4 regions of the Streptomyces sp. NPDC058295 genome follow, and region 1 is predicted to be linked to each of the others. Evidence: riboswitches for the same ligand, from Rfam matches in the RefSeq annotation. Region 1 holds a riboswitch; each other region holds the start of a gene.

Evidence for each region. Region 1 has a riboswitch for cyclic di-AMP ahead of ACFVYS_RS24605 (transglycosylase family protein). Riboswitches for the same ligand answer to the same signal wherever they lie in the genome.
Region 2: it holds a riboswitch for cyclic di-AMP, as region 1 does, so the genes downstream of both, ACFVYS_RS06195 (M23 family metallopeptidase) here and ACFVYS_RS24605 (transglycosylase family protein) in region 1, are expected to answer to the same signal.
Region 3: it holds a riboswitch for cyclic di-AMP, as region 1 does, so the genes downstream of both, ACFVYS_RS07495 (transglycosylase SLT domain-containing protein) here and ACFVYS_RS24605 (transglycosylase family protein) in region 1, are expected to answer to the same signal.
Region 4: it holds a riboswitch for cyclic di-AMP, as region 1 does, so the genes downstream of both, ACFVYS_RS40995 (M23 family metallopeptidase) here and ACFVYS_RS24605 (transglycosylase family protein) in region 1, are expected to answer to the same signal.

The regions. Positions count from the first base shown of each region.
Region 1 is NZ_JBHVYO010000023.1:100,197-107,053, reverse strand. It holds gene ACFVYS_RS24620 (hypothetical protein) at 1-856, shown strand, start outside; gene ACFVYS_RS24615 (cytochrome P450) at 853-2,148, shown strand; gene ACFVYS_RS24610 (transglycosylase family protein) at 2,354-3,370, shown strand; cyclic di-AMP (ydaO/yuaA leader) riboswitch at 3,576-3,762, shown strand; gene ACFVYS_RS24605 (transglycosylase family protein) at 3,766-4,473, shown strand; gene eno (phosphopyruvate hydratase) at 4,867-6,153, shown strand; gene ACFVYS_RS24595 (septum formation initiator family protein) at 6,287-6,763, shown strand; gene ACFVYS_RS24590 (DUF501 domain-containing protein) at 6,856-6,857, shown strand, end outside.
Region 2 is NZ_JBHVYO010000004.1:157,769-164,625, forward strand. It holds gene ACFVYS_RS06180 (GNAT family N-acetyltransferase) at 1-1,035, opposite strand, end outside; gene ACFVYS_RS06185 (HPr family phosphocarrier protein) at 1,213-1,494, shown strand; gene ACFVYS_RS06190 (GntR family transcriptional regulator) at 1,721-2,416, opposite strand; gene ACFVYS_RS06195 (M23 family metallopeptidase) at 2,605-3,351, opposite strand; cyclic di-AMP (ydaO/yuaA leader) riboswitch at 3,366-3,534, opposite strand; gene ACFVYS_RS06200 (M16 family metallopeptidase) at 3,737-5,125, opposite strand; gene ACFVYS_RS06205 (pitrilysin family protein) at 5,122-6,471, opposite strand; gene ACFVYS_RS06210 (DNA topoisomerase (ATP-hydrolyzing) subunit A) at 6,742-6,857, shown strand, end outside.
Region 3 is NZ_JBHVYO010000005.1:165,915-172,771, forward strand. It holds gene ACFVYS_RS07485 (GNAT family N-acetyltransferase) at 1-980, opposite strand, end outside; gene ACFVYS_RS07490 (HAD family hydrolase) at 1,271-2,095, shown strand; gene ACFVYS_RS07495 (transglycosylase SLT domain-containing protein) at 2,241-2,714, opposite strand; cyclic di-AMP (ydaO/yuaA leader) riboswitch at 2,718-2,945, opposite strand; gene ACFVYS_RS07500 (polyprenyl synthetase family protein) at 3,590-4,600, shown strand; gene ACFVYS_RS07505 (outer membrane lipoprotein carrier protein LolA) at 4,827-6,107, shown strand; gene ACFVYS_RS07510 (ABC transporter ATP-binding protein) at 6,230-6,857, shown strand, end outside.
Region 4 is NZ_JBHVYO010000074.1:2,729-9,585, forward strand. It holds gene ACFVYS_RS40960 (DeoR/GlpR family DNA-binding transcription regulator) at 1-334, shown strand, start outside; gene ACFVYS_RS40965 (DUF4406 domain-containing protein) at 366-758, shown strand; gene ACFVYS_RS40970 (NUDIX domain-containing protein) at 755-1,510, shown strand; gene ribA (GTP cyclohydrolase II) at 1,488-2,129, opposite strand; gene ACFVYS_RS40980 (MarR family winged helix-turn-helix transcriptional regulator) at 2,296-2,820, opposite strand; gene ACFVYS_RS40985 (dihydrofolate reductase family protein) at 2,889-4,016, shown strand; tRNA gene ACFVYS_RS40990 (tRNA-Met) at 4,088-4,161, shown strand; cyclic di-AMP (ydaO/yuaA leader) riboswitch at 4,499-4,667, shown strand; gene ACFVYS_RS40995 (M23 family metallopeptidase) at 4,675-5,697, shown strand; gene ACFVYS_RS41000 (aldo/keto reductase) at 5,874-6,818, shown strand; gene ACFVYS_RS41005 (PrsW family intramembrane metalloprotease) at 6,852-6,857, opposite strand, start outside.

The sequences.
Region 1 (6,857 bases):
GCACCTGAACGTCCGTGCGACCGCCGGCCTCGTCTTCTCGGCCAGGGCGCAGGACGGTGACGCCGGGGCGATGCACATGCTGAGCCTGCTCTCCGAGAACGAGGCGACGGCGCTGGACTGGCTGCGCAAGGCCGTGGACGCGGGGAGGACGGAGCTGGCGGGACAGGTCGGCGAGCGGCTCCTCGGGCAGGGCGAGGCGGAGGAGGCGCTGCCCTATCTGCGGGCGGCGGCCGAGGCGAAGCCCGATGGTCCACAGGCGCGGCTGGTCGGGGAGGCGCACCTGGCGCTGGCCGAGCAGTGGCTGCGCAAGGCGGCGGCCGAGGCTGACATGGCGGCCACACACCGGCTGGGGGACCTGCTGCTGGGGCGCGGCGAGTTCAGCGAGGCGATGGACCTCTACGTAAGTGCCGAGATGCAGGGATACACCCCCGTGGCCCGCAGCGCGGCCGTGTCCTTCCTGCTGAGTCACGAGGAAGAGACCGCCGAGGTACTGCTGGCCCGCGCCGCCGCCGACGGCGACGAGGGGGCCGCCGAGTTGCTGGCCGGCCTCCGCAAGCCGCGGCAGAGCCTGGACGACGCCGCGGACTACTTCGCCGGCGACGGCAGGCTGGACGCCACACACGAGGCCGCTGTGGTGGAGAAGATGGGGTTCTCGGACGAGGCCCGCAAGGGGTACGAGCAGGGTCACGCCCGCGGCGACGCCTACGCCGCCTACCGGCTCGCGCTGCTCCTCGAGAAGCAGGACAGCGCCGCCGAAGCCACCCTCTGGTACCGCAAGGCCGCCGACCTGGGGCACCCCGCCGCGCGGAAGGCCCTCGCGGAGCGCGGCGAGGACACCGCTACGGTCGGGGAGTGACCGAGCAGCCCGACACAGACCACCAGGACCGCACCACTCCCGAACTCTTCACCTGGGAGTTCGCGACCGACCCCTACCCCGCCTACGCCTGGCTGCGCGAGCACGCGCCCGTGCACCGCACCGTTCTGCCCAGCGGGGTCGAGGCCTGGCTGGTCACCCGGTACGCCGACGCGAAACAGGCCCTCGCCGACCAGCGGCTCTCCAAGAACCCGGCGCACCACGACGAACCGGCGCACGCCAAGGGCAAGACCGGCATCCCCGGTGAGCGCAAGGCCGAGCTGATGACGCATCTGCTCAACATCGACCCGCCGGACCACACCCGGCTGCGACGGCTCGTCAGCAAGGCCTTCACCCCGCGCCGGGTCGCCGAGTTCGCGCCCCGGGTCCAGGAGCTGACGGATCAGCTCATCGACCGGTTCGCCGCCGAGGGGAAGGCCGACCTCATCCACGACTTCGCCTTCCCTCTCCCCATCTACGCGATCTGCGACCTCCTGGGCGTCCCCCGTGAGGACCAGGACGACTTCCGCGACTGGGCGGGGATGATGATCCGGCACGGCGGGGGCCCGCGGGGCGGTGTCGCGCGGTCGGTGAAGAAGATGCGCGGTTATCTGCTGGAGCTCATCCACCGCAAGCGCGCGGAGCTTCCCGCCGATCCGGCTCCCGGCGAGGACCTCATCTCGGGTCTGATCCGCGCCTCGGACCACGGCGAGCACCTCACCGAGAACGAGGCCGCCGCCATGGCCTTCATCCTGCTGTTCGCGGGCTTCGAGACCACCGTCAATCTCATCGGCAACGGCACCTACGCCCTCCTCACCCACCCCGAGCAGCGCGCACGCCTCCAGCTCTCGCTCACCGAGCACGACGGCGACCGCGGCCTCCTCGAGACGGGCGTCGAGGAACTCCTGCGCTACGACGGTCCTGTGGAGCTCGCCACCTGGCGGTTCGCGACCGAGCCGCTGAGCATCGGCGGGCAGGACATCGCGCCGGGCGACCCCGTGCTCGTGGTGCTGGCGGCGGCCGACCGTGACCCGGCGCGCTTCGCGGACCCCGACACCCTCGACCTGTCCCGCCGTGACAACCAGCACCTCGGCTACGGCCATGGCATCCACTACTGCCTGGGAGCCCCGCTGGCCCGGCTGGAGGGCCAGACCGCGCTGGCCACCCTGCTCACCCGGCTGCCCGATCTCCGACTGGCCGTGGAACCGGCCGAGTTGAGGTGGCGCGGCGGGCTCATCATGCGCGGACTGCGGACTTTGCCGGTCGAGTTCACTCCGGTGCATTCCGGCTCATAAGCGATCCACATCTGACCGGATGTCAGCCGGAGTGTGACCGTTCGGCGGAGTAAAGGTGACCAACACTCAAGTCTGTGATCTTCACGTGATCTGCGCGGCATTAACTTGTGACAAGTGATCGTCTGCCGATACGTTCTCTCGTCAGCGCGACGCATCGGTTCCACTCGCCGCGCCGGTCAGTGCTGTCCAGAGAAAGGCCCTTCGCATGCTCTCCGGGAACGGTCGTCACCGTCGCCCCCGCCAGGCCCCGGCCCTCCTTGTCGCGGCCGGAGTGACGGGCTCCGCCATCGCCATCCCGCTGCTCGCCGCCTCCGGCGCGAGTGCGGCGGACGGCACGGTGTGGGACAAGGTGGCGCAGTGCGAGACCGGCGGCTCGTGGAGTGCCGACGAGGGTGGCGGCGAGTACGGCGGCCTGAGTCTCACCCAGAAGGACTGGGAGGCGAACGGCGGCCTCGACTACGCGACCAGCCCCGACCTGGCCAGCCGCAGCCAGCAGATCGCCGTCGCGCAGAAGGTGCTCGCGGCCGAGGGGATCGGCGCTTGGGGCACCTGCGGGCTGACCTCCGGGCTCACCCAGGAGAACGGCGCGCTGAGCGTGGACACCGGCGTGGCGGACGACTCGTCCGACTCGTCCGACTCATCTGGGTCTTCCGGATTGTCCGACCTGTCCAGGGGATTGTCCGGATCCTCGGGCTCCACGGCCGACGACGACTCCTCGGCCGGATCGTCCGACTCGTCCGCTGATTCCTCCGGTTCGCCCTCGGCGTCCGCTTCCTCCCCTTCATCCTCTTCCTCCGCCGCCACGGTCGACTCCGGCACGTCCGGCGGTTCCGGCGGCCGGAGCGACGGCTCGACGGGCGCGAGCTCGCCCACGGCGACCCCGGGTGCGGACGACTCGGACAAATACGTCCAGGACGAAGGTTCTTGGAGTCTCGTCGACACCGGCTCCCTGGGCCCGGGCAAGCACCGCGGCGCCACCGCCGACGAGGCCGCGACCAAGAGCGCGACCGGCACCGGCGTGGACGGCACCGCCCCCGCCTCCGCCGGCCGGCATGCCGCGGCCACCTATGTCGTCCAGGAGGGCGACTCCCTCGCGTCCATCGCCGACTCCCTTGGTCTCGACGGCGGATGGCGCGCCCTCTATGCCGAGAACAGGGGCCTCATCGGTGTCGACCCGAGCAACATCGCCGCCGGTCAGACCCTCGACACAGGGGTGGAATAGGGCGCAAAGCCCAAGAAAAACAGCGGGAGTTCACGTCACGCTTCGCGCCGAATGTCCGGTTTGGTGAAAGTGTGGGATGAGTCTCAGAAGCCCTGATCGTCTTTGAAATTCCGTCGATCGCGTGTCTACGGTCGAGGCCGCTCGGCAACCCGAGCCCCGGCCGTCGCAACGCCGAATCCTGCCAGCGACGAACCGGGAACAGTCGTCGCGTCAAGCGCCGTAGGCAGGAGCGGGGGACCCAAGGTAAGTGCCGCGCCGGTCGGTTGACCGGAACGGCTAGGGGTGAAGCCACACCTCCCACGGAGCAGCGCTCCGACGGGCGAGGAAGTGGCCGGGCAACTCACACGACCCGAACCCGACAGCTCACCTCGCAGGCGTCGGTGAGGGGATCCACCATGCTGTTTTCCGCCAAGGGCAAGCACCGCCGTCCCTCCAAGGCGACCCGCGTCGCCACGCTCGCCGGCGTCACCGGCGTCGCCATCGCCGCCCCGCTGATGGCGGCCGGCAACGCCTCCGCCGCCACCGCCTCCGAGTGGGACACGGTCGCCCAGTGCGAGGCCGGCGGCAACTGGTCCATCAACACCGGCAACGGCTACTACGGCGGTCTGCAGTTCTCGGCGTCCACCTGGGCCGCGTACGGCGGCACCGCCTACGCCTCCACCGCCGACCAGGCCTCCAAGTCCCAGCAGATAGCCATCGGCGAGAAGGTCCTCGCGGGTCAGGGCAAGGGTGCCTGGCCGGTCTGCGGCACCGGCCTGTCCGGCGCCGCCTACAACGGCTCGAGCGCCGCCTCCTCGGGCTCCGGCTCCTCCGGTTCCTCCAGCTCGTCGAACGGCGGCAGCACCAGCAGCCGCTCGACCGACGAGCAGAGCGCCTCCCGCTCGACCGACCGCCCGGCCGCCTCCAAGACGGTCACCACCCCCACCGGCAAGAAGGTCAAGAAGGGTGACGGCGAGTACAAGGTCGTCAAGGGCGACACCCTCAGCTCCATCGCCGAGAAGCACAAGGTCAAGGGTGGCTGGGCGAAGCTGTTCGAGCTGAACAAGGACATCGTCGTCGAGGCCGACCTGATCTACCCGGGCCAGCAGCTGCACCTGAAGTGACGCTCGGCCCGAAGTGACACCGGGCCCGCAGTGACGCTTCGCCCGAAATGACACCTGGCCCCCAGAGAAGCCACAGCACCCTCATATCCGAGGTCGGCACACTGAAGACCTCGTGAGGGTCACCCCCCGTCCCCACGGGCCCCCCGCTCCGGTGCGTGTTCCCCCGTACGCACCGGAGCGGGGTTTCTCTTTGCCCGTTCGTCACTTCCTGTCGGCTTTTCTCGGCCACCCCCTTTGTTCCGGGCGGAAACAATAGGTACCGTCTGTCTGTCCACGGGACGGTCGGTCGGCTGCCGACGGTCCCGGGGCGGTTAGGCTCTAGTCGCAAGGCTCAGCAAGGGCTCATCAAGTCCCCTGGGCCCCGCACAACCAGCGTCACATCCCAAGAAGGAGATGCTCGTGCCGTCCATCGACGTCGTCGTAGCCCGGGAAATCCTGGACTCCCGAGGCAACCCCACGGTCGAGGTCGAGGTCGGCCTCGACGACGGCAGCACGGGTCGTGCCGCCGTTCCGTCCGGTGCCTCCACCGGTGCCTTCGAGGCCATCGAGCTCCGCGACGGTGACCCCAACCGCTACCTCGGCAAGGGTGTCGAGAAGGCCGTCCTCGCGGTCATCGAGCAGATCGGCCCGGAGCTCGTCGGCTACGACGCCACCGAGCAGCGCCTGATCGACCAGGCCATGTTCGACCTGGACGCCACCGACAACAAGGCCTCGCTCGGCGCCAACGCCATCCTCGGCGTCTCGCTCGCCGTCGCGCACGCCGCCTCCGAGGCCAGCGACCTGCCGCTGTTCCGCTACCTGGGCGGCCCCAACGCGCACCTGCTGCCGGTGCCGATGATGAACATCCTGAACGGCGGCTCGCACGCCGACTCCAACGTGGACATCCAGGAGTTCATGATCGCCCCGATCGGCGCGGAGTCCTTCTCCGAGGCCCTGCGCTGGGGTGCCGAGGTCTACCACACCCTCAAGAAGGTGCTGAAGACCAAGGGCCTGTCCACCGGCCTCGGCGACGAGGGCGGCTTCGCCCCGAACCTGGAGTCCAACCGCGCCGCGCTCGACCTCATCATCGAGGCCATCAAGCAGGCCGGTTACGTCCCCGGCGAGCAGATCGCGCTCGCGCTCGACGTCGCCGCGTCCGAGTTCTACAAGGACGGCAAGTACGAGTTCGAGGGCAAGTCCCGCTCGGCCGCCGAGATGACCGAGTACTACGAGGAGCTCGTCTCCGCGTACCCGCTCGTCTCCATCGAGGACCCGCTGTACGAGGACGACTGGGCCGGCTGGAAGGTCATCACCGACAAGCTGGGCGACAAGGTCCAGATCGTCGGCGACGACCTCTTCGTCACCAACCCGGAGCGTCTGGCCCGCGGCATCGAGGAGGGCTCCGCCAACGCCCTGCTCGTCAAGGTCAACCAGATCGGTTCGCTGACCGAGACCCTGGACGCCGTCGAGATGGCCCAGCGCAACGGCTTCAAGTGCATGATGTCCCACCGCTCCGGCGAGACCGAGGACGTCACCATCGCCGACCTCGCGGTCGCGGTGAACTGCGGCCAGATCAAGACCGGCGCCCCGGCCCGCTCGGACCGCGTCGCCAAGTACAACCAGCTGCTGCGCATCGAGGAGATCCTCGACGACGCCGCGGTCTACGCCGGCCGCAGCGCCTTCCCGCGCTTCAAGGGCTGAGCAAGGTCTGATCAAGGGCTGACGCCGCCGACCCCAACCGGGGCAAGGCTCCGCCAGTCGTACGTACGTCCCCGTACCGGTCCCGTACCGTGTGCGGGGACGTACGCACGTGTGAGACGGGAGGCGGGAAGCAGTGGCCGTGAAGGACCGGGACCGTTTCTCCACCGCGACCAGGATCAAGCTGCTCGGCGAGCAGACCGCGGCCCGGGTCTACCGCTCCCAGACCAAGCGCCAGGCCCGCCGCTCCCGGCTCACCGGCCGTGCCGCGCTCCTCGCGCTCGTGCTCTGCACGCTGATCGTGGCCCTGGCCTACCCGATGCGCCAGTACGTCTCCCAGCGCGCCGAGATCGCCGATCTGGAGCGCGAGAAGCGGCAGGCCAGCGAACGCGTCGAGCAGCTGCGCGACCTCAAGGCGCGCTGGCAGGACGACGCCTACGCCGAGCAGCAGATCCGGCAGCGGCTGCACTACGTGCTGCCGGGGGAGACCGGGTTCGTCGTGATCGACCCGGACGCGGCCAGGCAGTCCCGCGCCGACCTCGGGTCGGCCGACCGCCCCTGGTACTCGAACGTCTGGGACGGCGTCGACAAGTCCGACGCCTCGGACCAGTGAACAGCCGACCAGTGAACGACCGACCGGTGAACTGAGACCGGTGAACCGACCGGTGGTCAGAACCGGTTGCCGGAACCGATAGAAAGACAGGCAT
Region 2 (6,857 bases), on a different contig from region 1:
GGAGGTGTTGATGACTCCGAAGGCGTTGGGGCCGATGATCCGCATGCCGTACGCGCGTGCGTGCCGGACGAGTTCGCGCTGGCGCTCCCGCCCGTCGGGGCCGCTCTCGGCGTAGCCGGCGGAGAGGACCACGAGTCCCTGCACGCCGTGCTCGCCGCACTCGATGACGGCCTCGGGGACCTGCTCCGCCGGGACGGCGACGACCGCGAGGTCGACGGGCGCCGCTATGTCGCGCACCGAGCGGTGGGCGGGCACCCCGTCCAGTTCCTTCAGGTCCTCGGGGAAGGCCTTGTTCACGGCGTACAGCCGCCCGGTGAAGCCCGCCTCGCGGAGGTTGCCGAGGACGCTTCGGCCGACGCCGCCGGGGCTGCGGCCGGTGCCGACGACGGCCACGGAACCGGGCGCCAGCAGCCGCCCCACGGAGTGCGCCTCGGCGCGCTGTTCCCGCGCGCGCTGCACGGCGACGGAGCGCTCGGTGGGTTCGAGGCCGAACTCCAGGCGTACGACGCCGTCCTCGAAGCTGCGCTTCTGGGTGTAACCCGCGTCCGTGAACACCTTGATCATCTTGTTGTTGGCGGGGAGCACCTCGGCCGCGAAGCGGCGGATGTCCCGCTCGCGCGCCACGGCCGCGATGTGCTCGAGCAGCGCGGAGGCGACGCCCCTGCCCTGGTGGGCGTCCTGGACGAGGAACGCGACCTCGGCCTCATCGGCCGGCGCCGAGGCCGCCATGCCGTCGGCACCAATGCGGTCATAGCGTACGGTGGCGATGAACTCGCCGCCGACCGTGGCCGCGAGTCCCACCCGGTCCACAAAGTCGTGGTGCGTGAAGCGGTGGACGTCCTTGTCGGACAGGCGCGGGTAGGGCGCGAAGAAGCGGTAGTACTTCGACTCGTCCGAAACCTGCTCGTAGAAGCTGACCAGGCGCTCGGCGTCATCGACGGTGATGGGGCGGATGCGCGCGGTGCCGCCGTCGCGCAGCACCACGTCGGCCTCCCAGTGGGCGGGGTACTCGTGCCGGTCCGACGCGCTCTGCATGGGGCCCAGAGTACGGCTCGCGTACGACAACGGCGCGAGTCAGTCTGTGGAGGACGTTCGTCGGATCGAGGCCGCGATCCGACGACCACGTCGGGAGGGGACACGCGACCCCTCCCTCACACGCTTCACGTGTGGAACACTGGTCTAGACAACCTGAACACTGAAGGGCAGCATCACATGGCTGAGCGCCGCGTCAACGTCGGCTGGGCCGAGGGCCTTCACGCCCGCCCCGCTTCCATCTTCGTCCGGGCCGCCACGGCCGCAGGTATCCCGGTGACGATCGCCAAGGCTGACGGCAACCCCGTCAACGCGGCCTCCATGCTGGCCGTTCTCGGCCTGGGCGCCCAGGGCGGCGAGGAGATCGTCCTCGCCTCCGAGGCCGACGGCGCGGACGCCGCCCTCGACCGTCTGGCGAAGCTGGTCGCCGAGGGGCTCGAGGAGCTCCCCGAGACCGTCTGAGCGGGTGGCCCCCTACGCGCCTGAGCCGCCGCCGCTCTCGCGGATGCGGTTGCGCGTCGTCGGGGGTGCTCCATTGACGGTGGCGGTGTTCGGCACTTCGAAGGTGTCGTCCCGCTAAACCCCGAAGGGCTCGTCCGAATTATCGGGCGAGCCCTTCGCATTTCCCTTTACGGGCAGCAGAAATAATCCCCCGCGAATTATCCCCTCTTTGTATACGGCCCTCGTGTTAATGCCGCAGACCCGTCATGTTTACGGGAGGTTGCGAAGTCCTCACACGGTCGGCGCGCTCGGGGCCGCCGGAAAAGCGCAGCCGGTGCGCGGTCGTCGCGCGCTCGGTGTGCAGCGCCGTGATCGCCCGCGCGCGCTCGCCGTCGCCGCGCGCCACCGCGTCCACGATCGCGCCGTGCTCCGCCCAGGACTCCACGGGGTTGGCCGGGACCTCCACCGCGTACATCCAGGCGATCTTGTGGCGCAGCTGGGTGAGCATCGACGTCAGGGCATGGCTTCCGGAGGACTGGGCGAGCGTCTCGTGGAACCAGCCCCCCAGGGAGCGCAGATCCTCGCTGTTGCCCCGCCTGGCCCGCTCCTGGCCCAGCCGGACGAGCCCGCGCAGCACCTTCAGATGGGCCTCGGTGCGCCGCTGGGCGGCCCGGGAGGCACCGAGCGGCTCCAGGAGCATGCGCATCTCCAGCAGGTCCGCGGCCTCCTGCTCGGTCGGCTCCGCGACGCACGCGCCCGCGTGCCGCCGCGTGACCACGAAACCCTCGGCCTCCAGCGTGCGCAGCGCCTCTCTGACGGGGACGCGGGAAACGCCGTAGCGGCGGGCGAGGAGTTCCTCGGTGAGGCGGCTGCCGCGCTCGTAGACACCCGCGACGATGTCGTCCCGAATGGCCGTGCACACCGAGTGCGCCGGAATACGCATGACGGACCTCCGCCTTAATCCCCGTGAAACGTCGACGATTGACGTGTGTTCCGTGACTCTATTGCAATGAGCGGGGATTTCCGATGGCGGGCCGGAATCCAGGGATATTTTTTGGACAGCGGGGCCTCGAAAACGGCGAATGCCCCGGCCGGGAGGGCCGGGGCAAGACGATCTGTCGCAGTGGGTCGTCAGACGTTCACGCCGTGCGTGCGGAGGTAGGCGACCGGGTCCATGTCCGAGCCGTACTCCGCGGTGGTGCGGGCCTCGAAGTGGAGATGCGCGCCGGTGACGTTGCCGGTGGCGCCGGACAGGCCGATCCGCTCGCCCGGGGTGACCGTCTGGCCCACCGACACCGCGAGGGACGACAGGTGGCCGTACTGGGTGTACGTCCCGTCGTTCATCTTGATGACGATCTGGTTGCCGTAGGACCCGCCCCAGCCGGCCTCGACCACGGTGCCGGAGCCCACCGCGTGCACGGAGGTACCGCTCGCGGCGTGGAAGTCGATACCGGTGTGGCTGCCGGAGGACCACAGCGAACTGCTGGCCTGGTAACCGGTGGAGACGTAGGAACCGGTGATCGGCAGCACGAAGGTGTTGAGGCGCTTGCGCTCGGCCTCGCGGGCGGCACGCACACGTGCCTCGCGCTCCTCCACGGCCTTCTTGGCGGCGGCCTGCCGGGCGGCCTCCTCGAAGGCCGCGTGCTTCTGCACGGCGACCTGGTCGTCGATCTGCTCGGCGACGGACTCGCCGGCGGTGACGACGGGGATCAGCCCGGTCTGCTCGGGGGTGGGCTCGGCGGCGAAGGCCGCCGGGGTGGAGGCGACGGTGGCCATGACACCGGTGGTGGTGAGCGCCGCGATGCCCGCCGCGCGGACGCTGCTGCGCTGCATCCGGCTGGGCCGACGGTGCTTCCCGGTGGCGCAGGTGAACGCCATGAAGTTGGGGGTGTCCTTTCCTTCCCTCTCGCCTACCGGGTTAGCTGACGGGTTCGGAGCAGGAAGGTCTCCTACGGACCCCCTCGCGTTCACGCGCGGGCGTCCGATTCACCCCAGGGACTTCACAAGTGGGTCCCCGGCTCCCCTGGCTCGCGCCGTACGGGGACTCGGCGATGACTGTCCGGTGCCGCGGCTGCGGCGCACTGCCTGACGAACAGCCCGGATGACGCTAAGCGGCGCGGGTTTCAATCCTCAAACGGATCCCGGTTTTTGTAGCGCATCCCACAGGGCAGACAGGCAACCTCCGCATCAATTCGGACATACGGAGGCCCTGGTGACGCTTTCGTCGACCAGGGCCCCCGCACGCGCGTGCCGTTGCCGGGACCTACTCCGCGGACACGACCTTGACCTCGCCGATGCCGAGGGCCTCGACCGGCTCCTTGATCTGGGCCGCGTCACCGACGAGGACGGTCACCAGGCGGTCCACCGGGAAGGCGTTCACTGCCGCCGCGGTGGCCTCCACCGTGCCGGTCGCGGCGAGCTGCTGGTACAGCGTGGCCTGGAAGTCGTCGGGCAGGTGCTGCTCGACCTGGTCCGCCAGCGTGCCGGCGACGGCCGCGGCGGTCTCGAACTTCAGCGGCGCCACACCGACCAGGTTCTGCACGGCGACGTCACGCTCGGCGTCGGTCAGCCCCTCGGCGGCGAGGGTGCGCAGCACCTTCCACAGGTCGTCCAGCGCGGGACCGGTGTTCGGCGTGTCGATCGAGCCGCTGATGGCGAGCATCGCGGCGCCAGAGCCGTCCGGGGCGGACCGCAGGACCTGCCCGAACGCGCGGACGCCGTAGGTGTAGCCCTTTTCCTCGCGCAGGACACGGTCCAGCCGGGAGGTGAGGGTGCCACCGAGGCAGTACGTGCCGAGCACCTGCGCGGGCCACACACGGTCGTGCCGGTCGGCGCCGATCCGGCCGATCAGCAACTGCGTCTGGACGGCGCCCGGACGGTCCACGATGACGACCCGGCCGGCGTCGTCGGCGATCACCGGCGGCACGGGCCGCGGCTGGGCCGAGGAGCCCGTCCAGGCACCCAGGGTGTCGCCGAGGAGCGCCTCCAGGTCGACACCGGTGAGGTCGCCGACGACCACGGCGGTGGCCGTGGCGGGACGGACGTGCTTCTCGTAGAAGGCGCGCACGGCGGCGGCGTCGATCTTCTCGACCGTCTCCGCGGTGCCCTGGCGCGGCCGCGACATCCGCGCGGTGGCCGGGAACAGCTCCTTGGAGAGCTCCTTGGCGGCGCGCCGGGAGGGATTGGCCAGCTCGTGCGGGATCTCGTCCAGACGGTTGCGGACGAGGCGCTCGACCTCACTGTCGGCGAACGCGGGGGCCCTGAGGGCGTCGGCGAGCAGACCGAGGCCCTTGGGCAGGCGCGAGGCCGGCACTTCGAGGCTCAGCCGGACACCGGGGTGATCCGCGTGCGCGTCCAGGGTGGCGCCGCAGCGCTCCAGTTCGGCGGCGAACTCCTCGGCGGAGTGCTTGTCGGTGCCCTCGGAGAAGGCCCGCGCCATGATCGTGGCGACGCCGTCGAGGTCGGCCGGTTCGGCGTCCAGGGGCGCGTCGAGGAGGATCTCGACGGCGACCACCTGCTGGCCGGGACGGTGGCAGTGCAGCACGGTCAGGCCGTTGGCCAGCGCGGTGCGCTCGGGCGCCGGGAACGCCCACGGCTTGGCCTCGCCCGCCCGGGGCTGGGGGTGGAAGTCCATCGTGGCGAGCTCGGTCACCGGGCCGCCTCCTCGTTCTCGTCCTGGTCGGCGGGGGCTTCGGCGGCGGTCGGCTCGTAGACGAGCACCGCGCGGTTGTCGGGGCGCAGGCGGGCCTTGGCGATCTCCTGCACCTCCTCCGGCGTCACGTCCAGCACGCGCTGGACGGCGTTGAGGGCGAGCTGCGGGTCACCGAACAGCACGGCGAACCGGCACAGTTCGTCGGCGCGGCCGGCGACCGTGCCGAGCCGGTCGAGCCACTCGCGCTCCAACTGCGCCTGGGCGCGTTCCATTTCCTCGGCCGTGGGGCCCTCCTCGGCGAACCGGGCGAGCTCCTCGTCGATGGCGGCCTCGATGACGGGCACCTCGACGTCACCGGACGTCTTCACGTCCAGCCAGCCCAGGGAGGGCGCTCCGGCGAGCCGCAGCAGCCCGAAGCCGGCCGCGACGGCCGTACGGTCGCGGCGCACCAGCCGGTTGTAGAGGCGGGAGGACTCGCCGCCGCCGAGGACGGTGAGCGCCAGGTCGACGGCGTCGCACGCACGCGTGCCGTCCTCGGGCAGCCGGTAGGCGGCCATCAGCGCGCGGGCCGGCACCTCCTCCTCGACGATCTCGCGCAGCTGCTCACCGATGACGTCGGGCAGCCCGCCGTCCCGGGGCGCGGGCTTGCCGTCGTGGCCGGGGATGGAGCCGAAGTACTTCTCGACCCAGGCGAGGGTCTGCTCCGGGTCGATGTCACCGACCACGGAGAGGACCGCGTTGTTGGGCGCGTAGTACGTGCGGAAGAACGCGCGCGCGTCCTCCAGGGTCGCCGCGTCCAGGTCGGCCATCGAGCCGATCGGCGTGTGGTGGTACGGGTGGCCGTCCGGGTAGGCGAGAGCGGTCAGCTTCTCGAAGGCCGTGCCGTAGGGGACGTTGTCGTAGCGCTGACGGCGCTCGTTCTTGACGACGTCGCGCTGGTTCTCCATCGACTCGTCGTCCAGCGCGGTGAGCAGCGATCCCATGCGGTCGGCCTCCAGCCAGAGGGCGAGCTCCAGCTGGTGGGTGGGCATGGTCTCGAAGTAGTTCGTGCGCTCGAAGCTGGTGGTGCCGTTGAGCGAGCCGCCGGCCCCCTGGACCAGCTCGAAGTGTCCGTTGCCCTTGACCTGGCCGGAACCCTGGAACATCAGGTGCTCGAAAAGGTGAGCAAGACCCGTACGCCCCTTGACTTCGTGGCGTGAACCGACGTCGTACCAGAGGCACACCGCCGCGACGGGGGTCAGGTGGTCCTCCGAGAGCACCACGCGCAGGCCGTTGGCCAGACGGTGCTCGGTCGCTGTCAGGCCCCCGGAGCCTGCCTGGGCTGTGGCCGTGTGACCCATGGGCATGTACGTCCCTTCCGATCGCGGACGCGGTCGTCGAAACCGCGGTTTTCCTGCCGGTCCTGCCACTGTATGCAAGCGTGCGGACGGTCCGCGAAGTTCCCGGACGACATACGCCGAGAGCGAGATCGCGTAGCCTGCGGGCAGCCGTGGAGGAGATGCCTCTGCGTTCGGGCCGGACGGCCGACGCCGGGTCCTCGCCCGCGCTGTCAGTGCCACGGTCCACAATGGTCCGCGTCAGATCCCGTATCACGCCCCAGCAAGGAGCCGGCAGCGATGGCCCGCCGCAGCACGAAGACCCCGCCGCCCGACGAGTCGTTCGAGGAGCGGATCCTCGACATCGACGTCGTCGACGAGATGCAGGGCTCCTTCCTCGAGTACGCGTACTCGGT
Region 3 (6,857 bases), on a different contig from region 1:
GCCCGGCGGGACGGCTCACGGCTGAGCCAGTAGAGCGCGGAGCCCACCCCCGGACGCGACCACGCCCCCTCGTACACGGGGAGCTCCCCGGTCTTCAGCGAGTCCTTGTACTCGGCCGCGCCCCGCCCCAGGTCGAGCAGGCCGATGCCCTCGGCGGCGGCCGACTCGGCCATCCGCAGATGCAGCACCAGGCCCGGCGAGAACTTCGCCAACTCCGGTTCGTACGCGGGGAACCAGCAGGCAAGGACGGTCGACGACCGCAGTCCGAAGTGGGCGGCGATCGGTTGGTCACCGGCGTAGAGGACGGAGAGCGTGCCGGAGCACTCCGGCGCGCGGGTCTCGGAGAGCGCGTCCACGAGCCGGGTGATCCACTCCTGTGCGAACCGGTCCCGGCGACCGGTCCTGCGGTACTGCGCGGACTTCCACGCCATGAGCGTGCGCAGCGCGGCCGGATCGCGCTCGTCGAACACGAACCGCACCTCCCCGACCTGGCGGCCGAGCCTGCGCTCCTTGGCCAGCGTCGTCTTCAGGAACTTCGGCGACTGGGCGCGCAGCACGGACTCATAGGTCTCGTAACCCTTTTCGACGTCGATGACATAGGACGCGTACTCCTCGGCCGCCTGCGGGACGAACAGCGCCTGCTCCGCCTCCAGGTTGTCGAAGGCGAAGCTCGACAGCCCACACGCCCGCATCAGTTCGTCGGCGTTCAGCCCCAGACCCGGGGCCAGCACCGCGCCCTGCACGTCCGAGACGCCGTACGCGAGGGCCTGGCCCTGTCCGAGCCGGCCCCGCTCGTGGGGCAGGAAGCCGACCGGCTCACGCCCCTCGTAGACCACCGCCACCCGCGAGCGTGGCCGTACCTGGCCCACGGCGTCGGTGAACTCCGGTTCCATGAAGGGGTTTCGCGGCAGCGTCGACTCGGCACGCAGCGCGCGCCACCGCTCCCGCTCCCCCTCGCCGAGGTCCTGCGGCCTCAGCACACGAATACGCCCACTGCTCAACCTGACCCCCCGATCAAGTCCCCCTGGAAACCTGGACGGTACCGGTCCGCCTGGGCATCGCGGTAGGTAGCGTCCCATGTTGTTGCCAACCGGTGCAGAGGCCTTTAACCGTCCGCTACCCGACGATGTGCCAGAAAGCCGTTTCATTGAGTCGGTCGGCAGCCAGGCGTGCGCCAGGCGCACAAGGGGAGTTGGCAGAACCGGACAGGACTTGGACGTCGGCCGGTTCGCGTCGAACCCGGGGGGCCTGGGATCCGTATTCTCTGATCATGGCCGCACCCACCGCATATGCCGCGCGCACCGCGTACTCCCTCATCGCCACCGACCTGGACGGGACGCTGCTCCGCGGCGACGACACCTTCTCCGACCGGTCGCTCGACGCGCTCGCGCGGGTGGCGGCCGCCGGCGCACGCCACCTGGTGGTGACGGGACGGCCCGCGCCCCGGGTGCGCCCGCTGCTCGACCGGCTGCACAGCAGGGGGCTCGCGGTGTGCGGGCAGGGCGCGCAGTTGTACGACGCCGGCGCGGACCGTCTGCTCTGGTCGGTCACCCTGGACCGGGAACTGGCCGAGACCGCGCTCGGCAAGATCGAGGCGGAGGTCGGGCAGTTGTACGCGGCCGTCGACCAGGACGGTGTCGACGGGCTGACGCTCATCGAGCCGGGCTACCGGATGCCGCACCCGACGCTGCCCGCCCTGCGCGTGGGCCGGCGCGACGACCTGTGGTGCGAGCCGATCAGCAAGGTGCTGCTGCGCCATCCGACGCTGTCCGACGACGAGTTGGCGTCGACGGCCCGCTCGGTGGTCGGCTCGCTGGCCACGGTCACCATGTCGGGACCGGGCACGGTCGAACTCCAGCCCTGCGGGATCACCAAGGCGACGGGTCTGGCCCTGGCGGCCGAGCACCTGGGACTGCGGCCCGAGGACACCGTCGCCTTCGGGGACATGCCCAACGACATTCCGATGTTTGACTGGGCGGCCCGGGGCATCGCCATGGCCAACGCGCATCCGGAGCTCAAGGCGGTCGCCGACGAGGTGACGACGTCGAACGAGGACGACGGCGTGGCCGTCGTCCTCGAACGTCTGTTTCCGTAACCGCTACCGGCTACTGGCGGCCGGTTACTGGTCACCGGCTTCCGGCGGCCAGCTACCGGCGACCGGCGACCGGTTGTCGGGCACCGGCGGCCGACACCGGTGGCTGGCACCGGCGGCCGACACCGCTGACCGGTCGGCGGGATGGTCAGTACGCGCCGAACACGTTGTCGATCGAGCCGTAGCGCGCGGCCGCGTAGTTGCAGGCGGCGGTGATGTTCGCGACCGGGTCGTACGAGTCCCACGACGTGCCGTTGACGTGGTAGGCGCGGAAGGTCGGGTCGATGACCTGGAGCAGTCCCTTGGACGGGATGCCCGCGGCCGCGTTGGAGTCCCAGAGGTTGATGGCGTTGGGGTTGCCGGAGGACTCGCGGATGACGTTGCGGTAGATGCCGTTGTACGTCCCCGGGATGCCGTGCTGCCCCATGACCTGGAGGGAGGCGCGGATCCAGCCGTCGAGGTTGTTGGCGTAGCCGAGGCTGGTGGCCGTGGAGACGGCCGGGGTCGCCGCGGAGGCGGTGGTCGCCCCGAGGACGGGGAGAGCGAGCACGGCCGCGCCGGTGGCGGCGACGGCGAGCGTGCGGATGAAACGGTTGCGGCGCGGCTGAGCGGCAGCGGGCATGTCGAATTTCCTCTCCGGCGCCTGCGAGGTGAGCTGTCGGGTTCGGGCGGGAGCTGCCCGGTCGCGTCCTGACGGTCGCGGCTTTACCCCAAGCCGTACGGCCTGTCCGAAACGTCTTGCCTATCCAAGACGTCCGGAAATTCCGTTTCGGCGATTTACCTGGTTCCCCCGCTCCTGCCGAGCGTTATCGATGGGTGTGCGGGCGGCGGCAGGATTCGGCGTTCCGCCCGACAGGCCGGGAACGTATGCGAGAGCACATGTCCGAAACAAGTACCGGATTCACAGATCACCCCTATTGACCTTGGTCTGTGGCCTATGGGGTGCTTGATCCTTTGTGGGTGCAAAGCTTCAACTTGCTTGAGGGGTGCGGAGAATCGGTGAACGGTGAGCTCGAACCGGATCTCCATGGGGAGTGAGCCAACTCACCAGCGTTCACAAGAGCGGCGAATCGGGCATTAGTCCCAACTCATTGTTAAAGCACCGGCAATGGGGGGAGAACGGGAGCGGAGGGGAGTCGCTTCGCCTTGCGTCCGACGCGTCGCGGGGGAAGGGCGAAGGAAACGCGTGATCGTCGTCACGTGGAGAGGGGGCCGGGCGGGCCCGTCGGTCAGACAGGAGCCCCGGTCCGGGACATGAATCCCCGGTTCCCGGAAACTCGCTCCATGTCCGCTCATATGAGCTGATCAAAACCATATCGGGCGTGATCCGATACCGCCTGGCCTGCGGGGGCCTCCCGGGCGAGTCCATTCGAGCCCGCGGGACGTGGGGGCTATCGGTGATCGAAACGTGACCGGATACGCTGACTTGAGTGATGGCAGAGACCTATCGACAAACCGCGTAATCGCCAGTAGACACCAGCAGACAGGAGACCCCTCGTGACCGTCGTCGGGCCGTTCGGGCTGAGCGTGCGGGACCAGGCTCTGGAAGCCGATGTCCAGGCCGGATTGGCGGCTGTCGAGGAAGGCTTGCTCGAGGCCACCAAGAGTGCGGTCCCGTTCATCACGGAGGCCGCCCAGCATCTCGTGCGCGCGGGCGGGAAGCGGTTCCGGCCGCTGCTCGTGGTGCTCGCGTCGCAGTTCGGTGACCCGTACGCGCCGGGTGTGGTGCCCTCGGCCGTCGTGGTGGAGCTGACCCACCTGGCCACGCTGTACCACGACGACGTGATGGACGAGGCGGCCGTGCGCCGCGGGGTGTCCAGCGCGAACAGCCGCTGGGGGAACTCCGTCGCCGTCCTCACGGGTGACTTCCTCTTCGCGCGTGCCTCCCACATCCTGGCCGACCTCGGGCCCGAGGCGGTGCGGGTGCAGGCGGAGGCGTTCGAGCGGCTGGTCACCGGGCAGATCCTGGAGACCGCGGGGCCGACGGACGGGCGGGACCCGGTCGACCACTACCTCGACGTGCTCGGCGGCAAGACCGGCTCGCTGGTGGCGGTGGCCTGCCGTTTCGGGGCGATGATGTCCGGCGCCGACGAGACGGTCGTCGACGTGCTCACGCAGTACGGCGAGCGACTCGGCGTCGCCTTCCAGCTGGCGGACGACGTCCTGGACATCGCCTCCGACTCGCACGAGTCGGGCAAGACGCCGGGGACGGACCTGCGCGAGGGCGTTCCCACGCTGCCCGTGCTGCGCCTGCGGGAGCGGGCGGCGCGGCTGTCGCTGCCCGAGGACATCGCCCTGTGCGAGCTGCTGGACTCCGACCTGACCGACGACGCCCGGCACACCGAGGCGCTGGAGGCGCTCCGGGCCCACCCGGCGCTGGAGCAGGCCCGCCGGGACACCGTGCGGTACGCGAAGGAAGCGCGGTCCGCGTTGGCGCCGCTGCGGGAGTGCGACGCGAAGGCGGCGCTGATGGAACTCTGCGACGCGGTGGTCCACCGGGCGGGCTGACCCCGGGGACCCCTACGGGTCGGATGCCGCCTAGTCACCTTCGTGTCATACCGCAGGCGTATGTGGAGTTGAGCCCTCGGGTTGACGCTTCCCCCTGGCTGATTTGGTCAGATGGGAACCACGGAAAACACCACTCCTCACCGATTCGGGTGAGAATGGCGGCTTGGGGTGGGGACGTTCAGGCGTGAGATGACCAGCCGCCGCCGACGACGGAGGTAAGGCACACATGGCACCGAAGGCATCCGACGACACCACGACCGGCGGGGAGTCGACCGGCGCGGAAGCCGACGACCTGCGCCTCGGACGGCGCAAGGCCGCACGGTACATCGTCCCGGTCACCGTGATCGGTGTGGCGGCGGCGACGATCGGGCTGGTCCCGGCGCTCGCCGACTCCGGCGACCCCGACCTGCCGAAGATCACCGCACAGCAGCTCCTCGACAAGATCGCCGCTTCGGACGTGCAGCAGCTGTCCGGGACGGTGAAGATCAGTACCGACCTCGGGCTGCCCGACCTCGGCGGACTGGAGAGCGGCCTCCTCTCGGGGGCCACCCAGGGCGGCGACGGTTCGTCCGCCGACCCGTCCACCAAGCTCACCGAGCTCGCCGCCGGCACGCACACCCTGCGCGTCGCCGCCGACGGCCCGGACCGGCAGAAGCTCTCGCTGCTGGAGAACGCCGCCGAGTACAGCGTCATCCACAACGGCAAGGACGTGTGGGGGTACGACAGCGCCTCCAACGAGGTCTACCACTCGACCGCCGACGAGAGCTCCGGCGAGGGTGCCGACAAGGGCTCCGGCAAGGCGGAGACCCCGGTCCCCGCCACGCCCAAGGAGCTCACCGAGGACGCCCTGAAGGCGGTCGACGACACGACCTCCGTGACCGTCGACGGCACAGTCCAGGTCGCCGGTCGTGACGCCTACAAGCTGCTGGTCAAGCCGAAGCAGTCCGGTTCCACGGTCGGCGCGATCAGTGTGGCCGTGGACGCGAAGACGGGCCTGCCGCTGAAGTTCACGCTGACCCCGGCGAGCGGCGGCGCCGCCGTCGTGGACGCGGGCTTCACCCAGGTCAGCTTCGCCAAGCCCGCCGCGTCCACCTTCGACTTCACCGCCCCCAAGGGCGCGAAGGTCACCGAGGGCGACAAGGTTGGGGAGAGCGCCCCCGGGCACTCGGGCAAGCCCGACGACCTCGCGAAGGACCTCGAAGGCGTCGAGGGTGTCGAGGGCGCGGAAGGCCTCGACGGGCTCGACGGACTCAACGTTCTCGGCGAGGGCTGGACGTCCGTCGCCGTCTTCGACTCCGGTGGCGAGGGCCTGCCCTCGGGCGCGGAGGCCGGCGGCGACCTCGGCGGCTTCCTCGGCTCGTTCGGCGACAAGGTGACCGGCAAGTTCGGCTCCGGCACCGTCTTCTCCACCCGCCTGATCAACGCCCTGATGACGGACGACGGCAAGGTCTACGTCGGCGCGGTCACCAAGGACGCCCTGGTGAAGGCGGCGAACGCGGCGAAGTAGGCCGAACGGCCCAAGCATGCGCAGCGGTCGAGTGGTGAAGTGGTGAAGTGGCGGCGCGGGTGACGTAGGGCAGCGGCCGGCCTCCGAACACCGGAGGCCGGTCAGGCCGGAGGGGGAAGCCGATGGCGGAGTCAGCGCGGGAGACCGTGCCGGAGTCGGTTCCGGAGCTCGTGCCGGAGCCCGTACGGGTGCCTGTGGACGACGGCGCCGTCATCCACACCCGCGGCCTCACCAAGCGCTATCGCGGCGGACAGCTCGCCGTGGACGGCCTCGACCTGACCGTTCCGGCGGGGAGCGTCTTCGGCTTCCTCGGCCCCAACGGCTCCGGCAAGACCACCACCATCCGCATGCTGATGGGACTCATCGAGCCCACGGCCGGCTCGGCCCGCGTCCTGGGGCTACCCATGCCGCGGGCCGCGCGAGCCGTACTGCCCCACGTCGGGACCCTCATCGAGGGCCCCGCTCTCTACGGCTTCCTCTCCGGCCGCGACAACCTGCTCCGCTACGACGCCGCCGACCCGACCGCCGATCCGCGGACCCGGCGTGCGCGGGTCTCGGCGACGCTGGAGCGGGTGGGCCTGACGGCCGCCGCCGGCAAGAAGGCGAAGGCGTACTCCCTCGGTATGAAGCAGCGTCTGGGCCTTGCCGCCGCCCTGCTCCAGCCCCGTCGGCTGCTCGTCCTCGACGAGCCGACCAACGGCCTGGACCCGCAGGGCATGCGGGAGATCCGCTCGCTGATCCGGGAACTGG
Region 4 (6,857 bases), on a different contig from region 1:
CCTCGTCGGGCCGCTGGCCCTGCGCACCCTCGAGTCCCTGGCCTTCGACGTGTTCGTGATGTCGATCGGCGGAGTGCACGCCGTGCACGGCTGGTCGGAGTTCTCGATCGAGGACGCGGCCGTCAAGCGGGTGGGGCTCGGTCAGGCCGCCCGTACGGTCGCCGTCGCCGACGCGACCAAGCTCGGTGTGCGCGCGTTCAGTCAGGTCGCCCCGCTCGACGCCGTGCAGTCCTTCGTCACCGACGCCGCCGCGGCGGACCCCGCCACCCATCCCGGCGGCCCGCAGACCCTGGACGCCCTGCGTGAGGCAGGCGTCGAGACCCGGCTGGCCTGAACCCACCCCAGGAGACCCCGTGAAACCGCTGATGATCCTGGTCGCCGGCCCGTACCGTTCGGGCACCGGCGACGACCCCGCCAAGCTCGCGGCCCATGTGCGGGCCATGAACGAGGTCGCCCTCGTGCTGTTCCGCGCCGGGCATCTGCCCGTCACCGGCGAGGCGCTCGCGCTGCCCCTGCTGGAGGCGGCGGGCGGCGCCGCCCCCGGCGACCCGCTCTTCGACGAGCTCTTCCACCCCGTCGCCGAACGCCTGCTGGAGCGCTGCGACGCGGTGCTGCGCATCGGCGGTCCGTCGGAGGGCGCGGACCGGATGACCGAGCAGGCCCGTGCCCAGGGCAAGCCGGTCTACGCCGATCTCGCCGCCGTCCCCGACGCCCGCACCGCCGCCCCCGCCGCCACCCTCCTCGAAGGCCGCCGATGACCGAGCACGTCGACATCTCGCCCGCCCCCGCGTCCGGCTCCCACGACGCTCCGTCCCGCCCCGCTCCCGGCACCCCCGGCATCGACGTCCCCGACCCCCGCGGCCGCACCGGACTCGACCGCCACGGACGCGACCTCACCGGCAACGACCGGGTCCGCGTCCTCGACGTCGAGGTCCTCGCCTGCGACTGGTCCGTCCTGCGCCGCACGACCTTCGACTACCGGCACACGGACGGCCACTGGAGCCGCGAGCAGCGCGAGACGTACGACAGGGGCGACGGCGCCACGATCCTGCTCTACGACCCCGAGCGCCGCACCGTCCTGCTCACCCGGCAGTTCCGGCTGCCCGCGTACGTCAACGGTCATCCGGACGGAATGCTGCTGGAGGCCGCCGCCGGACTCCTGGACGGCGACGACCCGCGCGAGGCGATCCGCCGCGAGGCGGCCGAGGAGACCGGTCGCGCGGTGCACGACGTCGAGCATGTCTTCGACGCGTTCATGAGCCCCGGTTCGGTCACCGAGCGCCTCGGCTTCTTCGCCGCCCCCTACGACGCCTCAGCCCCCGGTGCCGACACGGCGGGCGTGGCGGCCGAGGGCGAGGACATCGCCGTCGTCGAACTCCCCTTCACCGAGGCCCTCGACCTCGTCCGCACCGGCGCGATCGCGGACGCGAAGACCATCATGCTGCTCCAGTGGGCCGCGCTGGACGGCCCGTTCGGGCCGTCGGCGGTCAGCCCACGCTCAGCCCGGTGAGGTCGGCCAGCGGCAGCGTGTGCTGGGTCTGGAGGACCTTCGCGCGCAGGTAGCGGACGTTGTGCGGGGTCGTGAAGACGCCCGTCGGGACCCGGTCCTGGACCTCGATGCCCAGGTCGCGCAACTGGCCCGCCTTGTCGGGGTTGTTGGACAGCAGGTCCAGGCTCGTGATGCCCAGGGCGCGCAGCATCTGGGCGGCGGCCGTGTAGTCCCGGTCGTCCTCGGGGAGGCCGAGCGCGGCGTTCGCCTCGTAGGTGTCCAGGCCCTGGTCCTGGAGGGCGTACGCGTCGAGCTTGTTGTAGAGGCCGATGCCGCGGCCCTCCTGACGGAGGTAGAGCAGGACACCGCCGGTGACGGCTATGCGCTCGACCGCCTCGCGCAGTTGCGGCCCGCAGTCGCAGCGGGCCGAACCGAAGACATCACCGGTCAGGCACTCGGAGTGCAGCCGGACCAGGGGGGTGGCGCCGGGCGCCGGCTCGCCGAGAACGACCGCGACGTGCTCCTGGCCGTCGACGAGGCCGTGGAAGGTGACCAGTTCGGCGTCGACGGAGTAGCCGTCGGGGAAGCGCAGCGGTACCCGGACGCGGGCGCGCGGGGTGGCGGCGGGGGTGTCGGGCATGCGGTCTCCCGGGTCCGGAGGACGGTGACAAGGCGGCACTGGGCCACCTTGTGCTTCAGATTTGAAGCAGATCCAACGAGTCGAGACCCTACCCCATGCTTTAAATTTGAAGCAACTGATTTGTGGCGCCCGTCACAGGACCGGGCTCACGCTCGAGAGGCCGCGGTCACGGGGTGCCGGAGCAGGGCGACGAGCGGCGGCGCCACGGGAGGTCCTCCGGTGCCGTCTCGCCGCCGTCCTTCTCCTGGAAACCGCGTGCGACCTGCGTGAAGATCTCCTCCAGCTGTCCCACCTGCTCGGGGGTGAGCCGGTCGAAGAGGGCCGCGCGGACGGTTTCGGCATGGCCCGGCGCCACGTTCTCCAGCACCGTCATGCCCTCGTCCGTCAGGACCGCGACGCTGCCGCGCTTGTCCTGCTGGCAGTCCTCACGCCGCACCAGCCCGTCCTTCTCCAGCCGGGAGACCGCGTAGGTCAGCCGGCTGCGGGTGATCTTCAGCCGCTCCGCGAGGTCGGTCATCCGCAGCCGCCGCTCGGGGATGTCGGAGAGGTTGGCGAGGATGGAGTAGTACAGGTGGGGCATGCCGGCGTCCTGCTGGAGCTGCCGGTCGATCGCGTCCTCGAGGAGGAGGTAGCCGGCAACGTACGCGCGCCAGGCGCGTTGCTCCTCGGGGGTGAGCCAGCGAGTCGTCATGCCCCCAGTGTAAGTTTGTTTCAAACTTGAACCAAGCCCTGCCCGTCATCCCAGGGAGAGCCGCGCCGATGCCGTACCCGTACGTCCTGCTGTCCGCCGCCGTCTCCCTCGACGGCTATCTGGACGACACCACGCCCGAGCGCCTGCTCCTCTCCAGCCGCGCCGACTTCGACCGCGTCGACGAGGTGCGGGCCTCCGTCGACGCCATCCTCATCGGCGCCGGCACGATCCGCGCCGACAACCCCCGGCTCCTCGTGAACTCCCCCGAGCGCCGCGCCGCCCGGGTGGCCGCCGGACTGCCGCCGTACCCCCTCAAGGTCACCGTCAGCGGCTCCGGCGACCTCGACCCGGCGGCGAACTTCTGGCACACGGGCGGCGAGAAGGTCGTGTACACGACGGAGAAGGGCGCCGAGCGGGTGCGCGCGCTGGGCATCGCCGCGGACGCCGTCCCGCTCGGCCCCGAACTGGACTGGCGCCGCCTCCTCGAACACCTCCACGACGTGCGCGGCGTACGGCGGCTCATGGTCGAGGGCGGCGGAACGATCCACACCCAGCTGCTCCGGCAGGGCCTCGCCGACGAACTCCAGCTCGTCCTCGCCCCGCTCTTCGTGGGCGATCCGGCCGCGCCCCGCCTGTTCGGGCCGGGCGGCTACCAGGGCGGACGCCTGCGTCTGGTGGAGACCCGGCGCATCGAGGACGTCGTCCTGAACCGCTACGAGCCCACCGCCCCCGGTGCCGGACCGCTGCCCGCCGCCGCCGACCGGCACTGGCTGGCCCTCGCCTGCGCACTCGCCGCAGACTGCCCGCCGTCGGAGACCGCCTTCAGCGTCGGCGCGGTGATCGTGGCCGCCGACGGCACGGAACTGGCGCGCGGTCACTCCCGCGAGGCCGGCGACCCGGTCGTGCACGCCGAGGAGGCCGCCCTCGCGAAGCTCGACCCCGCCGACCCCCGGCTGCCCACCGCCACCGTCTACAGCAGCCTCGAACCGTGCGCCCGCCGCTCCTCCCGCCCGGCCCCCTGCGCCCGCCTCATCCTCGACGCGGGGGTGCGCAGGGTGGTCACGGCCTGGCGCGAGCCGGACACCTTCGTCACCGAGGCGGACGGCACCGGTCTGCTGACGGCCCGGGGCGTCGACGTCCTCGTCTTCCCGGAGTACGAGGAGCGGGCGAAGCAGCCGAACCGCCACCTCCTCTGAGGCCACCGAGGCCCCGCGGATCAACCGATGTGCTTTCTGTCCCGCTGATGGCGTACAGTTGTGTTCATCGCCGCGGGGTGGAGCAGCTCGGTAGCTCGCTGGGCTCATAACCCAGAGGTCGCAGGTTCAAATCCTGTCCCCGCTACTGATGAACCGAAGGCCGGAATCCGAAAGGGTTCCGGCCTTCGGCGTTTCCGTCGACGTTTCGCCGACCGCTTAGAGGACCTGCTTCCTCACTCTTGGTGACCGGCCGACCGCCCTGCGCATAACGACTGAGTCACCATCAAAACTCCTGTGACTGATGAAGCGTTTCCGGGGCATGTCGAGGCGCGGTCAACTCGCCCGTTTTTCACCGCTGGTAGCCCAAAAGTCCAGGCCAGAAATGTTGTTGATCAAGAGGAACAGCTTGGAAACCCACCCCCGGGTCTATTAACGTTCGATAACGCAGCGCGGTCGTCCCAGCCGGCACCAGAGTCGGCTCCGTGCGGCACGTGCCGAATCCCGCAAGGGAACCGGGGAACCACCACCATGGGGTGAATCACGCGGAAGCCGTCGTGAACTCGCAGAGTCCACGACCGGTATACGCGCGTAGGAGACCTTCCCGCTCCGAACCCGTCAGCTAACCCGGTAGGCGACGGAAGGAAAGGAGTGCGCCCGCGTGGCGTCCAACCCGCCTGCCCCCGAGGCCCCGTACGCGCCCAGCCAGCGGTCCACCGAGACCTTCGGCTACGGCGACTACCGCACCGACGAGGGACCTTGGGAGGAGTGGAACCCCACCGCGGAGTCCACTCGCCCGGTACGCGGCAAGCACCGCGTCGCCAAGCAGCGCGGCGGCGGATTCGCCCGCAGCTCCACCGTTCTCGGCGTCGGCGTCATAGCCGCCGTCAGCGCGGGTGGCATGGCCAGTGCCAACACCGGCAAGGCCCCGGTCTCCATCTCGATGCCGGACCTGCCCAACGTGGGCTCGCTCATCACCGACGACGAGCCCGCCCCGGAAGCCGCGCCGGCCCTCGCCAGCTTCGGCTCCGAGACCGCCGTGGACACCGAGGAGAGCACCTCCGACGCCGGCGAGGCGCTGCGCAGCCGGATCATGGCGCAGGCCGAGTCGCAGCAGTCCCAGGTCGAGGTCAAGGCCCTCGCCGCGGCCGCCAAGGCCGAGTCCGACGCCGCCGCCAAGGCCGAGAAGGAGGCGGAGGCCAAGGCCGCCGCCGCGAAGAAGAAGGCCGCCGAGGAAGCAGCCGCCAAGGCCGAGGCCGCGCGCCTGGCCGAACTGGCCAAGCAGTACACGCTGCCGACCTCCTCGTACACCATCACCTCGACCTTCGGTCAGGCCGGTTCGCTCTGGTCCTCCGGCTACCACACGGGTCTCGACTTCGCCGCGCCGACGGGCACGCTCATCAAGGCCGTCCACAGCGGCACCATCACCGAGGCCGGCTGGGCCGGTTCCTACGGCTACCGCACCATCCTGACCCTGGACGACGGCACCGAGCTGTGGTTCTGCCACCAGTCGTCGATCAGCGTCAGTGTCGGCCAGAAGGTCGCCACCGGTGATGTGATCGGCCGGGTGGGCGCGACCGGGAACGTGACCGGGGCCCACCTCCACCTCGAGGTCCACCCCGGCGGCAGCGCCGACGGCATCGACCCGGCGGCCTGGCTGCGCGGCAAGGGCCTCAACCCCTGAGCCGTCTCCCTTGAGCCGTTCGTCCTGAGCCGTTCCTCCGGACACGTTGATCCACCCCGCAGCCCTGACGCCCTCCGCGTCGGGGCTGCCGGTGTGTGCCGGTCATGCGTGCTGTTCACACGTTCTTCGCGTCACGCCCGGAATGGGCGGGCCGTCGATGCCCGTTGAGACAGAACATGACTTCTCTTCGCAAGCTCGGCTCCTCCGACCTCGAGGTCTTCCCGCTCTCCCTCGGCGGCAACGTCTTCGGCTGGACCGCCGACGAGACGGCCTCCTTCGCCGTGCTCGACGCCTACGCGGCCGCGGGCGGCAACTTCGTCGACACCGCCGACTCCTACTCGGCGTGGATCGAGGGCAACAGCGGTGGTGAGTCCGAGACCATCATCGGCAGGTGGCTGCAGGCCCGGGGCAACCGCGACGACGTCGTGATCGCCACCAAGGTGAGCCAGCACCCCGAGTTCCCCGGCCTGTCCGCCGACAACATCAAGGCCGCCGCCGACGCCTCGCTCCGCCGTCTGGGCACCGACCACATCGACCTCTACTACACGCACTTCGACAAGCCCGAGGTGCCCGTCGAGGAGATCCTCGGCGCGCTCGACGAACTGGTGCGGGCGGGCAAGGTGCGGCACATCGCCGCCTCCAACATCACGCCCGAGCGCCTCCAGGAGTCCCTGGAGTTCTCCGACCGCGAGGGCCTGGCCCGGTACGTCGCCCTCCAGCCCCACTACAACCTGGTCTCCCGCGACACCTACGAGGGCGGTCTCCAGGGCCTCGCCGCCCGCTTCGGCCTCGCCGCCGTCCCGTACTTCGCCCTCGCCGCCGGCTTCCTCACCGGCAAGTACCGGCCCGGTACGACCGTGGAGAGCGCCCGCGCGGCCGGCGCCGCCAAGCACCTCGACACGGAGCGGGGCCGGAACGTCCTCACCGCCCTGGACGAGATCGCCCAGGCCCACGACACCCGGATCCCCACGGTCGCCCTGGCGTGGCTCGCCGCGCAGCCCACGGTGGCCGCGCCGATCGCCTCCGCGCGGACGGTCGAGCAGCTGCCGGCGCTGCTGGGGGTGGCGCAGCTGGAACTGACGGCACAGGAGATCATCCGGCTGACCCGCGCCTCGGCCTGACCCGACCCGGGCCCCGGCCCTGCCTGCCCCGGCCTACCG